4 regions of the Bradyrhizobium sp. UFLA05-109 genome follow, and region 4 is predicted to be linked to each of the others. Evidence: predicted binding sites of a transcription regulator. Region 4 holds the regulator's gene; each other region holds the start of a gene.
What was found. The regulator LexA, encoded in region 4, represses DNA repair genes until DNA is damaged. The targets are predictions, from matches to a motif close to TGTTCNNNNTGTGTTCNG.
Positions count from the first base shown of each region.

Region 1: Q3C01_RS35575 (DNA recombination protein RmuC) is a predicted target of LexA. The motif match lies at 1,725-1,742, and genes of this name have one in related genera.
Region 2: Q3C01_RS22800 (ImuA family protein) is a predicted target of LexA. The motif match lies at 1,220-1,237, and genes of this name have one in related genera.
Region 3: Q3C01_RS38895 (DUF3072 domain-containing protein) is a predicted target of LexA. The motif match lies at 2,101-2,118, and genes of this name have one in related genera.

Region 1 covers NZ_JBBIAR010000067.1:48,275-52,048, reverse strand. Annotated here, with positions in the region: gene fmt (methionyl-tRNA formyltransferase) at 3-938, opposite strand; gene def (peptide deformylase) at 1,078-1,602, opposite strand; gene Q3C01_RS35575 (DNA recombination protein RmuC) at 1,774-2,970, shown strand; gene Q3C01_RS35570 (GIY-YIG nuclease family protein) at 3,054-3,356, shown strand; gene Q3C01_RS35565 (AmpG family muropeptide MFS transporter) at 3,443-3,774, shown strand, end outside.
Region 2 covers NZ_JBBIAR010000031.1:25,140-28,913, forward strand. Annotated here, with positions in the region: gene Q3C01_RS22795 (Y-family DNA polymerase) at 1-467, opposite strand, end outside; gene Q3C01_RS22800 (ImuA family protein) at 358-1,152, opposite strand; gene Q3C01_RS22805 (UdgX family uracil-DNA binding protein) at 1,321-2,718, shown strand; gene Q3C01_RS22810 (inorganic phosphate transporter) at 2,827-3,774, shown strand, end outside.
Region 3 covers NZ_JBBIAR010000083.1:20,271-24,044, forward strand. Annotated here, with positions in the region: gene Q3C01_RS38875 (hypothetical protein) at 145-507, shown strand; gene Q3C01_RS38880 (DUF6496 domain-containing protein) at 563-811, opposite strand; partial or broken gene Q3C01_RS38885 (PQQ-dependent sugar dehydrogenase) at 862-1,593, shown strand; gene Q3C01_RS38890 (hypothetical protein) at 1,657-1,860, shown strand; gene Q3C01_RS38895 (DUF3072 domain-containing protein) at 1,870-2,064, opposite strand; gene Q3C01_RS38900 (hypothetical protein) at 2,201-2,404, shown strand; gene Q3C01_RS38905 (hypothetical protein) at 2,422-2,628, shown strand; gene Q3C01_RS38910 (hypothetical protein) at 2,689-2,889, shown strand; gene Q3C01_RS38915 (hypothetical protein) at 2,965-3,192, opposite strand; gene Q3C01_RS38920 (hypothetical protein) at 3,289-3,546, opposite strand; gene Q3C01_RS38925 (hypothetical protein) at 3,707-3,774, shown strand, end outside.
Region 4 covers NZ_JBBIAR010000028.1:4,295-8,068, reverse strand. Annotated here, with positions in the region: gene Q3C01_RS21165 (ComEC/Rec2 family competence protein) at 1-481, shown strand, start outside; gene Q3C01_RS21160 (hypothetical protein) at 490-927, opposite strand; gene Q3C01_RS21155 (hypothetical protein) at 1,142-1,348, opposite strand; gene lexA (transcriptional repressor LexA) at 1,517-2,215, opposite strand; gene Q3C01_RS21145 (molybdopterin molybdotransferase MoeA) at 2,391-3,602, opposite strand.

The DNA of each region.
Region 1 (3,774 bases), on a different contig from region 4:
TGTTACGTAAATCGAGCTCCCACCCTCAACGGTACGCCGCGCAAGAAGTCGGCGGCCTGCATCCGCGCCTTGCCCTCGCGCTGCAGCTCGATGATGCGGATGGCGCCCTCGCCACAGGCGATGGTGAGCTGGTCGTCGAGCACGTCGCCCGGCGCACCCGAGCCTCTTGCAAGCTCACAGCGCAAAATCTTTACGCGCGCATTTTCGCTCACCCCGGCGAGCTCGCCCCAGGCGCCGGGAAACGGCGACAGGCCGTGGATGTGGCGCAGCACGTCGCGCGCAGGCTTGGTCCAGTCGATCCGTGCCTCGGCCTTGTCGATCTTGGCGGCGTAGGTGACGCCGTCCTCGCTCTGCTTTTTGAGCTGGAGTGCGCCGCGTTCGAGCGCGGCCATCGCGCGGACCATCAAGTCGGCGCCGAGCCGGGCGAGGCGATCGTGCAGATCGGCTGCGGTCATGGTGTCCGAGATCGCAAGACGCTCGGCCATCGCGACGTCGCCGGTGTCCAGCCCCACGTCCATCTTCATCACCATGACGCCGCTCTCGGCATCACCGGCCATGATCGCCCGGTTGATGGGCGCGGCACCGCGCCAGCGCGGCAGCAGTGAGGCGTGCAGATTGTAGCAGCCGAGCTTTGGTGCATCGAGGATCGCCTGCGGCAGGATCATGCCGTAGGCGACGACGACAGCCGCATCGGCATCGAACGCGCGGAACTCGTCGAGCGCTTCCGGCGTCTTCAAGGTCTTCGGCGTCAACACGGGAATACCGAGCTTTCGCGCAGCGTCTTCAACCGGCGTCGGCTGCAACTGCAGCCCGCGCCGCCCGCCCGGCTTCGGCGCGCGGGTGTAGACGGCCGCGACCTCATGGCCATGCGCGACGAGCTCCAGCAGCGTCGGCACGGAGAAATCGGGCGTGCCCATGAAGATGAGGCGGAGAGGCATAGGGCGAGACAATCCTCAAAACGAACAAGGTACTCGTCATGGCCGGGCTTGTCCCGGCCATCCACGCCCTTCTTGCTCGTAGCGCGAAGAACGTGGATGCCCGGCACAAGGCCGGGCATGACGGCGAAGGATGGTTCGCTCACTCCGCGCGCTTGGCGGCTTTCTCGAACTTCTTGAACACGCGGTCGCGCTTGAGCTTCGACAGGTAGTCGACGAACAGCACGCCGTTGAGATGATCGATCTCGTGCTGGATACAGGTGGCGTAGAGCCCTTCGGCATCCTCCTCGTGCAACTTGCCGTCGAGATCGGTGAAGCGCACGCGCACCTTCGCAGGCCTTTCGACCTCCTCGTAATATTCCGGGATCGAGAGACAGCCCTCCTCGTAGACCGACACTTCCTCGGACGAGGCGACGATCTCCGGATTGATGAAGACGCGCGGCTCTCGCGCGGTCTCGCCGTTCTCGTCGCGCTTGGCGAGATCCATCGTGATCAGACGCAGGGGTTGCGCGATCTGGATCGCCGCTAAGCCAATGCCGGGCGCATCGTACATGGTCTCGAACATGTCGTCGGCAAGCTTGCGGATCTCGGCCGTGACCTTCTCGATCGGCTTGGAGACCAGACGCAACTGCTTGTCGGGCAGGATGATGATTTCTCTTAAGGCCATGGCGGCGATTTAAGCCGCGCGCCGGATGCGGTCAATGTTGCCGGGAACGCCGTTAACGGTTCGCTAACCATAAAAACCAGGCTTTCGTTAACCATAAAAATTCACTGCCGGTTAACCATAAATGTTCCCTCTTCGTTCGCGCCTGCTCGCGAATCGGCTAGAAGGGTTGACATGAACGAGATCATTTTTACCGCTGGCGACTGGCCGGTGCGCACCGTCGACGCCCTGATCGGCTTCGGTGTGCTGGCCCTCATCCTGCTCCTGGTGATTGCCATCGTGATCGCACGCGGCTCGCGGCGTGGCGCGGAACTCGCCATGGCCCAGACCATCCGGGCCGACGAACTGGAGGAGCGCCTGAGCCAGATGCTGCGCGCCCAGAGCGAGGCGTCGGGCCGCGTCGACGCCATGGCGCAGGCGCTCGCCGGCCGCCAGGCCGAGATGGCACGCGCGGTCAACGAGCGGCTGGATTCGGTCACCCATCGCGTCGGCCAGTCCATGGAGCATACGACACGCAACACCATGGAGAGCCTGCGTGCACTGCACGAGCGGCTCGGCATCATCGACAGCGCGCACAAGAACCTCACCGACCTGACCACGCAGGTGACCACCCTGCGCGACGTCCTCGCCAACAAGCAATCGCGCGGCGCGTTCGGCCAGGCGCGGATGGAGGCGATCGTCCAGGACGGTCTGCCGAAGGGCTCCTACGAGTTCCAGTTCACGCTCTCGACCGGCAAACGGCCGGACTGCGTGGTGTTCCTGCCCGACCAGCGCCCGCTCTGCATCGACGCCAAATTTCCGCTGGAGGCGATGACGGCGCTGCACGACGCACGCACCGATGAGGAGCGCAGGGTCGCCACGCAGCGCCTGCGCGGCGACGTGATGAAGCATGTCAGCGACATCGCCGAAAAATATCTCGTCGCCGGCGAGACCCAGGAGATGGCGCTGATGTTCGTGCCGTCGGAGTCGGTCTATGCCGAGATCCACGACGGCTTCGATGACGTGATCCAGAAGGCCTATCGCGCCCGCGTCGTGCTGGTGTCGCCCTCGCTGCTGATGCTCGCGATCCAGGTCATGCAGCAGATCATGAAGGACGCGCGCATGCGCGACGCCGCCGACCAGATCCGCACCGAGGTGATCAAGCTCGGCGACGATCTCGGCCGCCTGCGCGATCGCGTGCTGAAACTGCAGAAGCATTTTGCCGACGTGAACGAGGACGTGCGCCAGGTACTGATCTCCGCCGACAAGATCGAGAAGCGCGCCGGCCGCATCGAGGAGCTCGACTTCAGCAAAACCGACGCACCGGAAGGCCCGCGCCTGGTCGCCAGCACGCCAGAACTGTTCCCGCGCAAGCTGCAAGCGGGGGAGTGAGCGTCTATGAAGTAACCTGTCGCCCCCAATATCGCTGTCGTCGCCCGGCTTGACCGGGCGACCCAGTATCCCAGAGGCGGCAGATGGGTGCACGCTGTTACTACGTCTACATTCTCGCCAGCAAGATCGGCGGTACACTGTACATTGGCGTGACAAATGATCTGATCCGCCGGGTGGCCGAGCACAAGCTGAAGCTGGTCGAGCGCTTTACGAAAGAATACGCGATCGTGAAGCTGGTTTATTTCGAGCAGTTCGATGATCCCGAGAATGCGATCAAGCGCGAGAAGCGCCTCAAGAAATGGAAGCGCGCGTGGAAGATCGCGCTGATCGAGAAGGACAATCCCGATTGGAACGATCTTTACCCGGGGATTGCAGGTCCCCCATAACTCCGGTCTCTGGAATACTGGGTCGCCCGGTCAAGCCGGGCGACGACACCTCACTTGTGGCCGCCAGAATCTGCTAACACCCCTCCATGACCGCACCCGACGCGACTTCCGGAACCGCTCCCACGACCACCGACGCTCCCGCTGCCTCCTGGCGCGAGAGCCTTGCCGTGTATCTGCAGCCGCGGGTGCTGATCGTGCTGTTTCTCGGCTTCTCCTCCGGTCTGCCGCTGGCGCTGTCGGGCTCGACGTTGCTGGTTTGGATGCGGGAATCCGGCGTTGATCTCGGCACCATCGGGCTGTTCGCGCTGGTCGGCACGCCTTACACGCTGAAGTTCCTGTGGGCGCCGCTGGTTGATGCGTTGCATGTGCCGCTGTTCACCCGCGCCTTCGGGCGCCGCCGCGGCTGGCTGCTGTTCTC
Region 2 (3,774 bases), on a different contig from region 4:
GTCGAGGCGATCGCCGCGCTGACCGCAAAACCCTGCCGCACCAGCGCACGGACGAGCGCCTGCAACAGATTGGCCTCGCCGCCGAACAGATGCGCGCAGCCTGTGACGTCGAGGAAGAGGCCATGTGGGGGATCGAGCGCCACCAGCGGCGTGAAGCGGTCGCACCAGTCGGCGATATCCTCGAGCGTCTTGGCATCCGCCGCGAGATCGGCGTCGAACACCTTTAATTCCGGACAGATCGCGCGGGCATTCGCCAGCGGCTGGCCGATATGCAGGCCGAGGCGCCCGGCCGCTTCATCGAGCGCGTAGATCGAAAGCGCGTTGTTTTCCTTGGCGACGACGATACTCGGCTCGTCTTTACCCAGCGCGACGTTGCTCACCGAAAGCACCCGCTTGATGCGATCGATGGGCAGGCGCGGCAGCCACAGGCTGAGGATACGCCGACGATTCACTGAACAGGCACTCATCACATTTCCATTCCATGATCCACCGGCCGACCGGGCCATGACGATTGCGAACGAGCTCGGCATCGAAGCAAGGCGCGCCCCAGGCGCTCCACGCAGGTCCAGGCGGCGAATGCGCCGCCCGCAACATCCATCTGGTTTCCGCGGTCGACGGCAGAGGGTTTGCCGCCATCCGCAGCAGCAGCCCGGTCACGCCGGAAGCCTGGGCTGCAAGCGTCAGCTTGCGGCTTGCCACGAGATCGAACTGTTTCGTCTCGCCCCAGAGCTCGAGCACGACGGCGCCCAGCGCGTCGCAGGCAAGCGCATCGGCTGACGTCCGCAACGCGCTCTCGACATCGGCAGCGCGCACCATCACCACACGGCGCGGATCGAGACCGAACTCGGCAAGCCCGCTCATCGACAGCGCACCAGCCTCGACCTCCGAAAAATCCTGCTGCACCCACAGTAGCGGCCGGCGCGCGGTCACGCGGCCGGCGAGACCAGTGACAAAGCCCGTCGCGGCCGTGCCCTGGCGTCCCTCGCAAAACACTTCGTGGATCGCGGCGCGTGCCAGCCCACCCTGCAAAGCCTGATCCGCCTGGGGGTGGCCAAGCGCCACGCGATCGCGATGATGCGCAACCTCCGACGTCTCGATGCGCTCGATCTGGCCGCGCAAGACCGCAAGCGCGCTTCTACGTGCGCCGCTCATTGCTCGCCGCTCCTTCTCGTGATGGTCGCCAGGATCGTCAGAAAGACAAACGATCGGCTGGCTCATTTGTTCATGATATGTTCTAATATAAAGCTAACAGCGCCGTCGGAGTCAATCGAATTGGCGCGCCCGCGGATTCATGAGCGGAATCAAGAGGATTCAAGTGCCATGTACCTCACCACCCTCGATCATGAGACTGATTTCGACGGCTGGCGCAAAGCCGCACGTGCGCTGGCACTCCACCATGTGCCGCCGGCGGACGTTGCATGGGCCGTGCAAGGCCGAACGACAGACCAGATGCCGCCCGGCCTGTCCGAGGCGCCGAGCCTTCCACCGATCGAAATCGACAGCACCTTCAGCGTGCCGGCCAATTTCATCGAGCTTGCGCGCGTCGCGATCCTCAATCGCGACGGCGAACGCTTTGCGCTGCTCTATCGTTTGCTGTGGCGATTGAAGGCCGATCACGACGTATTGGCAATGATGACCGATCCCGATGTGGCGCTCGCCATGGCGATGGCAAATAGCGTGCATCGCGACGTGCAGCGGATGCGCGATGTCATCCGTTTCCGCGAGATCGGACGCGAGCAGAAGGCGCACTATGCCGCCTGGTTCGTGCCGGAGCATCACATCGTCGAATTCGCCGCATCTTTCTTCGCGCGCCGTTATGCCGACATGCCCTGGTCGATCCTCACACCCGACATCTGCGCTCATTGGGACGGCCACGTCATCTCGTTCACGCCGGGGATCAGCAAGACGGAGATGCCTGCACCAAACCGATTGGAGGAAACCTGGCGCCGCCACTTCCACCTGGACCGGCCTATCGCACCGGAAGCGCCCAAACAGCGCGGCAGGAACCTCCCGGAAGCCTCGATACTTGAACCGCTGCTCACCGATGCCGAACGCTGGACCGGCGGACGGATCACCCCGCGCCCGGAGGCAGCCATGCCACGCAAACCCGCAGGCGATGATCTGGAAACGCTGCACGAGGAAGCCGCCCATTGCCGCGCCTGCCCTCTCTACAAGGATGCAACCCAGACCGTATTCGGTGAAGGCCCGAAATCTGCAACCATCATGCTGGTCGGCGAGCAGCCCGGCGACAAGGAAGACATCGCTGGTCATCCCTTCGTGGGACCAGCCGGGCAGATGCTCGACCGCGCGCTGGAAGAGGCCGGCGTCGACCGCAGGAAGGTGTATGTCACAAACGCCGTGAAACACTTCAAATTCGTGCCGCGCGGAAAAATCCGCCTGCACCAGAAGCCGAACACACCGGAGATCCGCGCCTGCCGGCAATGGTACGAGCGGGAGCTGGCGGCCCTCCGGCCCAGCCTCGTCGTGGCGATGGGGGCGACCGCCGCGCAATGCGTGTTCGGCAAGATCACCCCGATCGGCAAGAACCGTGGCCGACTGATCGATCTGCCGGACGGTTGCAAGGCGCTGGTGACCGTGCATCCGTCCTATCTGCTGCGGCTGCCGGACCCCAAGGCAAAAGAGCTGGAATATCAGCGCTTTGTGGATGATCTGAAGATCGCAGCCGGATTCCGGGAAAAATCAGCACGGGCAGCGTGATATAAGACACGCTGCGCCGCAGCAGATACCGGTGGAGAACTGCCGCCATTTCAACTGCCTGTCATATGCCGCGCGCAAAATCAGAGCACAGGGACAGGAGAGTTTTTTATGAGTGATCTTGCTTTACCCGGCTCTATCGAGCCTGCGTTGCGGAAGGGGCCCGACCTCGACCGCGGTTTTCATCCGATGACCGGCATTATCTACATGGGGATCATCGCGGCCGCGCTGCTCTTCGTCGCCTACAGCATCTGGGTCGACGTCGATGCGACCGGCACGCAGGTCAAGAGCATTGCGCCCTTCCTCATGCTCTTCGTCGCGCTGCTGATCGCGCTCGGCTTCGAGTTCGTGAACGGCTTTCACGACACCGCCAATGCGGTCGCAACCGTCATCTACACCCGCTCGCTGCCCGCACACATCGCCGTGGTGTGGTCCGGCATGTTCAACCTGTTCGGCGTCCTGCTCTCGAGCGGAGCAGTCGCGTTCGGCATCGTCTCGCTGCTGCCGGTGGAATTGATCCTCCAGGTCGGCTCCAGCGCCGGCTTTGCCATGGTGTTCGCGCTTCTGATCGCAGCGATCATCTGGAACGTCGGCACCTGGTATTTCGGCCTGCCGGCGTCGAGCTCCCACACGCTGATCGGCTCGATCATGGGCGTCGGCATCATGAACGCGGTCCTGCATGGCCGCAGCGGCACCTCGGGCGTCGACTGGACCCAGGCCACCAATATCGGCAAGGCTCTGCTGCTGTCGCCGCTGTTTGGCTTCGTACTCGCCGCCGGCCTGCTGTTCATCCTGCGCTCCGTGCTGCTGCGCGCCACGCCCGCTTTGTTCGGCGAGCCGAAGGGCGATCAGCCGCCGCCGTGGTGGATCCGCGGCATCCTGATCCTCACCTGCACGCTGGTGAGCTTCTTCCATGGCTCCAATGACGGCCAGAAGGGCATGGGCCTCATCATGCTGATCCTGATCGGCACCGTGCCGACGGCCTATGCGCTCAACCGCGCGCTGCCGGCGAGCCAGATCGAGGCGTTCGTCGCGAACTCGGAGGCCGCGAGCAAGGTG
Region 3 (3,774 bases), on a different contig from region 4:
GTTCGGCCCAAAAATTCACATTCACTCAAGGCGGTCGCGAGTCGCCCTTTGCGGCTCGGCGGGCGAAGGTTGGTTTCATCAGCGGAACTCCCGGAGGGGGTGTCGCTTTGTGGAACTGGACCTCGTCAGGGATCGGTGCCAACGATGGATCGATTGAAGGCCTTCAGCCGGGGCGCGTTGCTGCTCATGCCGCTTGTGCTCTGCACCCAAAGCGCGCTGGGTCGCGACGACGGACGCTTTACGGATTCGCCGCTCAAGCCGTGGTTCGACAGCCTGCGCAGCCACCTGGGTCCATGCTGCTCAGATGCCGATGGCGTGGCTGTCGCCGACCCCGATTGGGAATCGTATGGGGGGCACTATCGCGTGCGCATCGATGGTCAGTGGGTCGAGGTGCCCGATGAGGCGGTTATCACCGAGCCCAACCGGGCGGGGCGAACCATGGTTTGGCCGGTGAAAACGGCGTTCGGCATTTCGATCCGCTGCTTCATGCCCGGCACGATGATCTAAAAGGAGCGCATCGACGCGCGGCGCACGAGAGCTTCGCGCGCCGTCGAATGTCGTATCACCGTGACCGCTTCTTACTCGACTTCTTCTTCGAGCTCTTCCGCTTCGATGTCTTCTTCGGGACCTTCTTGCCCTTCTTGCGCGCCTTCGACAGGCCGATCGCGATCGCCTGCTTGCGGCTCTTCACGCGTCCACCGCGGCCGCCACGGCCGCTCTTGGCCGTGCCTTTTTTGTAGCGGCGCATTTCGCTTTCGACATCCTTGCCGGAGCTCCTCGAATAGCGCCGTTTCTTTGCCTTGCGTGCCATGAGCATCCTCTCTTCAAGAACAGAACCATTCCGCATATGCATGGTTCCGTCTGCCGGGCGGCCCGATCGACCACTACTGGACCAAGGCGATGATCGCCAGCGCGGACGGCTCGAAGCTCTATGTCGGCGTCGGCTCCAACAGCAATATCGTCGAGGACGGGATCGGCGCCGAGCGCGATCGGGCCGCGATCTGGGAGGTCGATCGCGAGACGGGGAGCTCGCGCCTGTTCGCGAAAGGTTTACGAAATCCGACCGGGCTCGGCTTCGAACCGCAGAGCGGAAAGCTCTGGACCATCGTCAACGAGCGCGACGAGCTCGGCCCAGATCTCGTGCCCGACTATCTGACCTCGGTGAGGGACGGCGGCTTCTACGGCTGGCCTTACAGTTATTATGGCAAGCATCTCGATCCACGCGTTCAGCCGCAGCGGCCGGATCTCGTGGAGAATGCGATCGTACCCGACTATGCGCTTAGCTCGCATGTCGCTGCCCTGGGTCTTGCCTTCTACACAGCCAGCGCGCTGCCGGAGAGCTACCGCGGCGGCGCCTTCGTCGGCGAGCACGGGAGCCGGAATCGCCAGACGCTCAATGGCTACAAGGTCGTGTACGTACCGTTCAGGAACGGCCAGTCCGACGGCAAGGCACAGGACGTCGTGACCGGCTTTCTCGACAGCGACAACAAGGCGCGCGGGCGTCCGGTAGGGCTGGCGGTCGACAAATCCGGCGCGCTTCTGATTGCGGATGATTCCGGCAACACCGTCTGGCGCGTGACCGCCAGCGGTTGAGGCGCGAGGGAGAACAAAACCATCCCGCGCGGAACGGACCGGCAGCAGTGCGGATTAACCGCCATGGTCATGATCAATATCCTCGACAAGCCGATCGAACGCATCCGCGAGACCTGCGAGATGATGGGCGCGCGCGACAAGTTCGAACGCACGCTCCCTGAGCTGGAGACTTTCCTCGAAGCGGAGATCGCCAGAGGGGAGACCGGCGAGGCGCGGCTCACCTATGACGGGCTCTGCTTCCTCAAGGAAGCCTTTGCGCGGACGTGACCCGGCAGGTCAGAACGAATTGGCAAGCTCGATCTCGGCCTCCAGCGCCTGGATGCGCTTTGCTGCCTCGTCGAAGCTGAGATCTCTCGCATACTGGCCGGGCTGATAGGCCTCCTCGCTCAGCCGCCTCAGCCGCAGGACCTGAGCCCGGGTCATCTGCACGGCTAGGAAATCCTTGGCGTCGTATTTACCTTCCACTCGCATTTCCACTCTCCATGCCTGAATCGTGACTTGACTATATGTTCTTATTTTGTTCTAACAAGCCATGGACAACAGAATTAATGAAATTCGTTGTAAAATCAGTGCATTAAGGTCGGAGATGATCGGCCTTGAGGCGTCGGTGCGCGACCTCATCGATCGCGATCGCGATTGCAGCGAAAGCGCGCTTCGATTGCTCGGATTGCGCCTCGACATGAAGCGGCTGATCGCCGACTGGAAGGCGGCCGGCGGCGGTGATCTTCTGCCCAATATCGGTGAGCGGGTGAGTCTCCGCGCCGGGGCGAACAATGCGGGCAAACCGGTGCGCATCGCCGCGCGTCCTTAGACTTTCGGAGGCTCGCCGTGGATGAGGACCCGGACTCGTACCGGATTCTGAAACTGCGTGCCGAGATTCTCGAGCTGGGCTCGGCCATTCGCCAGTTGCAGCGTGCAGGCCTCGACGATGCCGCAGCCCTGCTTTTGATCGCGCGCAAGCGCGCGACACTCGAAGTCCTGGTGAAGTGCGAGCCGCAAGGCGCAGCGCCGTCTCGTACCGACCTCAAATCTTAACATGCCTGACATCCGACGCGGCTAAGTCAGTCACGTCTCGTGACGTGCGGGAGTCTTCCGATGTCGGACATCCAGACGACAGCTCTGCTGCGCGCGGTTCTTGATGAGGTCTGCGCGGGTATCCCTGCAGTCGAGACGGCCGCGCGCGAACGCGTCGCCGCGACAGTTCTCGAGATGATCCGGATGGGCTGCTGCTCGCCCGACGAACTGAGGCGTGCTGGCCGGCACGCGCTCAACCGCGCGCCGACAATGTGGCCCTAGCGGCGTGCCTCGCATCCTGCCGATCAAGAAGAAAGCCCCGCGGAGGCGGGGCTTTCGCGGGTGGCGCGAATGCGCTCACTTCGAGTTCATACTGCCGGCCTGATTGGTGCCCGGGCCGACATTGCCCTGGCTCGACGGATTGGCGGCTCCGCCGCCGCTCGACTTCATGTTCGCGCCCGTCGTGGTCTGCGACGACGTCGCGGAGGAATGGTGCTTCTTGTGCGTTTTGGCTTGGGCAGCCAATGGCGCGGCGGCGAGGCCCATGGCCATGATCATCGCTAAGGCGAGTTTTGTTTTGTTCATGCGCGGAACTCCCTTGAGTTAAATTGATGCAGGGAGCCAACAGCGATTAAGCGCGGGAGTTCCAGTGCCAGCGCAACATGCGCCGTCACGCGTGCTTCAAGTTTCCTTGTCATCCATGAGAACAAAGACCGCGCCGGTCAGTGTTGCGCCGATCGCAAAGCTCGTCACGAGTGCGATGACGAACACGAAAATGGCCGGGCTTCCACCGTCTCTGAGCAGCGCCGCGACGGCCGGATTGAGGAGCACGAGCGCGAGGCCAAAGGTGAGCCCGAGGGCCGCACCCATCATCGCCTGCATCATCAGCGTGATGGCGCCTGCCGTCGAAACCAAACGTGGCGATTTTCGCGTGCGCATTGTCGTCCTCGACAATCATTCTGAGAACGCGCCGGATCATCGCGAGTTCCTAGAACGCCGTATCTGCCTGAATAAATGTTCATCTTGCGCGATTTTCAGGTGGCGTTCATGCAAGGCCTGAGAAGATCGGGACCGAAGCAACGACAAGGAAAGCTTGATCATGGGAAAGGTGATTTATCTGTACCGCTCCCTTGCCTATCGCAACGCAGCGGCGGAAATGCTGCGCAA
Region 4 (3,774 bases):
CGGCCAACTGCACCTGATCCGAACCGGCAAGGACAATTTTCTCCTCAAGGAGTGGCTTGCGGCCGATGCCGATCCGCGCAGTGCGACGGATGCGTCGCTCGCCGACGGAGTCTCATGCGACGAGGCCGGCTGCGTGACACCGCTCGCCGATGGTCGCCTGGTCGCGCTCTCGCTGCGTGTCGATGCGCTGGCGGATGATTGCAGCCGCGCCGCGCTGGTGGTGACGGCGAAGCCGGCAGCAACCGATTGCACGGCGATGGTCGTGGATCGCGAGCGTCTGAAGACGCAAGGAGCGCTCGCGCTATCGCGCGAGGGCGACGGTTTCACGCTGCGAACGGTAAAAATAAGGGGCGCAAACCGCCCCTGGTCGCCGGCCGGGGCCGGCGATAGTGATTTCGAGCTCAGCCTCGCACCGCGGCCGGCTACTCCACGCAGCAAGGATGCTACGCCGTCGGAGGCCGACCTGCAGGCCGAGGATTGAAAGACGCGTCAGCCGATCGGCAGGCGTGTCGTAGGCGTCGTGGTGGTGTGCTGCTCGACGGCGGGCTGCTCAGTCTTCTCGCCGAGCGGCTGCGTTACCGGCAATTGCAGAACCGTGGCACGCTGTCCCTCGACGAGTTGCGTCACCAGTACGTAGTTGCCGTCGGGGAATTCGATCGCATCATGATGACGATCGGGAATGTGCGGATCGACCTTACCGAACTTGCCGACGCGGGAATTGACGGTGCGCGTCCAGATCCAGCGATTGTCGTAGCGGACGTTGTCGGCGAAGGCGAGCTCGGTGCCGGGCAGGAGGCAGACGGCAACCGAGAGATCACGCTCCGACGCAAATCCACGCGTCGAGGTGCCGCGGAAGGTTGTCGTGACGATCGTCTCGCCGACTTGAGCGGGGCGGGTCGCAACGGCATGTAGGCTGTAGTCACACATCGGAGTGCTCCTCATGCGAGATAGCAGGTCCGCGCCCCCCCGGAGGCGCAGGCCTCTATCAGAGTTGGAAGCCTTGGAGTGTATCGCTTTTGTGGGCAAATCTGCGGCCCGTCTGCGCGTCGCCCGATCACATTATCTTTCCCGGCACACCAGGAACAAAGCCTCGCGCCGCCAGTCTATCTTGGTTCACGCCATTCACTTACGCGAGCTTCCATCAGCGGCCGGCAGGAGCGGAGTACCCCGAATAGGGCCATCTCACCTGCGCCGCAGGTGCGATCGCATTGTTGGACTTGCGGAATGGCGCGCTGGTTGCCGCGTGCTCTGCCTTGCGGGCGCCATGCTGGTGTTGCGCTGCATCGCTCGCGGATGCCGATTCCGCGATCAAGGCTGCCGAGATCGCGCTCAAAATCATCTGCCGCATGGGTTTTGTCCTCTGCATCGTGCACAGCGCATTCGCGCCTGCCATGCTCGAGGATTAGCTTCGCGCAGGTGTGGGGATAATCACAATGGAAGCGAAAACACCATTTTGCCGGAGCGGACAATCCGTCCGCCCGCATCGTTGCGCAATAACCGGCAATCTGGCGGGCAATCAGTACTTCCGGTACAGCCCGATCAGCTTGCCCTGAATCTTCACCCGGTTCGGCGGCAGGATGCGCACCTCATAGGCGGTGTTGGCGGGCTCCAACGCGATTGACGCGCCGCGACGGCGGAAGCGCTTGAGCGTCGCTTCCTCATCGTCGATCAGCGCCACCACGATGTCGCCGGTGTCGGCGGTCTCGTTGCGCTGGATCAGCGCCATGTCGCCATCCAGGATGCCGGCGTCGACCATCGAATCGCCGCGCACTTCGAGCGCGTAGTGCTCGCCCGAGCCGAGCATGTCCGGAGGCACGCTGATGGTGTGGCTGCGGGTCTGCAATGCCTCGATCGGCGTGCCGGCTGCGATCCGTCCCATCACGGGCACGGCGACGGGGCGATCGCCGTCGTCGACGGGAGCGCTTACGCCCCGCACCTTGCCGAGATTGCCTTCGATGACGCTCGGCGTGAAGCCGCGGCGGCCGGCGCCCGCGGCCTGAAGCTCGGGCAGCTTGATGACCTCAATGGCGCGCGCGCGGTTGGGCAGGCGACGGATGAAGCCGCGCTCTTCCAGCGCAGTGATCAGCCGGTGGATGCCCGACTTCGAGCGAAGATCGAGCGCGTCCTTCATCTCATCGAAGGAGGGCGGCACGCCGCTTTCCTTGAGGCGCTCACTGATGAACCGCAGAAGCTCGTATTGTTTGCGCGTTAACATCTCGACCAAATCCCCCGGTTGATGTCGTTCGATTCCGAGACGCCAGATTCAGCAGAAGCCGCTAGATGCTCGAAACAAATCATGAACGGACACTATATGTTCGATATGTGTTCCGCAACCACTTAATTTTGGGTGAACGCAGCGAAGTTCGCGCTACACGTGAATCAGATCGCCCTCACAAGGGCAGCCGCAACACCTCGCAAGGCGTGCCTGCTTCAGCCTTCGGTGCGAACGGCGCGCGCACGAGAAGTGCCTGTGCCATAGCGAGATTCGCAAGCAGTGAGGAGTCCTGGTGGTTGACGGGAACGGCCACGAGCGTGCCGTCCTCGCGCTCCTCGAGCCGGGCGCGCAGATAATCCTCACGGACGTCGTTGGGCCCGACGTCGCGCCCGAGCACGGCGCGCTCGCGGCGGTGATGAACGCGAGAGCGGCCAGCAAGCGCGCGAATCAACGGCACCATGAACAGGAAGCCGCAGACATAGGACGAGACCGGATTGCCGGGCAGGCCGATCACCCGCATCGCGCCGAGACGGCCGTGCATCATCGGCTTGCCCGGCCGCATCGCGATCTTCCAGAACGCCATCTCGAAACCTTCGGCCTGAAGCGCCGGCCTCACCAGGTCGTGGTCGCCGACCGAGGCCCCGCCGGTCGTGATCAGGATGTCGGCGCCGCTCTCGCGGGCGCGGCGGATGCCGGCGCTGGTCGCCGCAACGGTATCGGCGGCAATGCCGAGATCGACCGTTTCGGCGCCCTCGGCCCGCGCCAGCGCGTGCAGGGCATAGCCGTTGGAAAAGACGATCTGGCCCGCGCCCGGCGTTGAGCCCGGCATCACGAGTTCGTCGCCGGTCGCGAGAATCGCGATCCTGGGCCGGCGACGGACGGCTAGCTGCGGATGGTTCATGCCGGCGGCGAGTGATAGGTCGCGTTCGGTGAGCCTTGCTCCTTCTCGCAGGAGCACGTCGCCTTCGCGGAAATCGACGCCGGCGGGACGGATGTGCCTTCCAACGATCGCGGCCTCCTTGACCGTGACGCGCCTGCCGTCAGCGACTGTGTCCTCCTGGATTACCACCGCGTCCGCGCCATCGGGCACTACGCCGCCCGTGAAGATCCGTACTGCCTGACCCGCACCGACCGTTCCCGCAAACGGTCGTCCTGCTGCGACCTCGCCGATCACGGTGAGCTCTGTGCCCACCTCTGCCGCATCGGCAGCGCGCACCGCATAGCCATCCATCGCCGACATCGCCTGCGGCGGCTGCGTGCGCCGCGCCGCGACGTCGCGCGCCAGCACGCGATGGTAGGCCGCATCGAGCGCAACCATCTCGTCCGCGACAGGCTCGACGCCCGCGAGCACCGCATCGAGCGCGTCGGAAACCGGCATCAGGGCCACGGGCTGAACTCCTGCTGGGCAAATCGTAAGGACAGGTCGCGTTGCGTTCTAGCCGAGTGCGGGCGTCGAGGCAAAAGGCGCGAACGCGAAGGTGGAGATGAAATTGTCTTTCCAGCAGCAGGACGGCAGGATGCCCTTTGGGACAATATCGCCTCGTTCCGCTTCCGGCTCA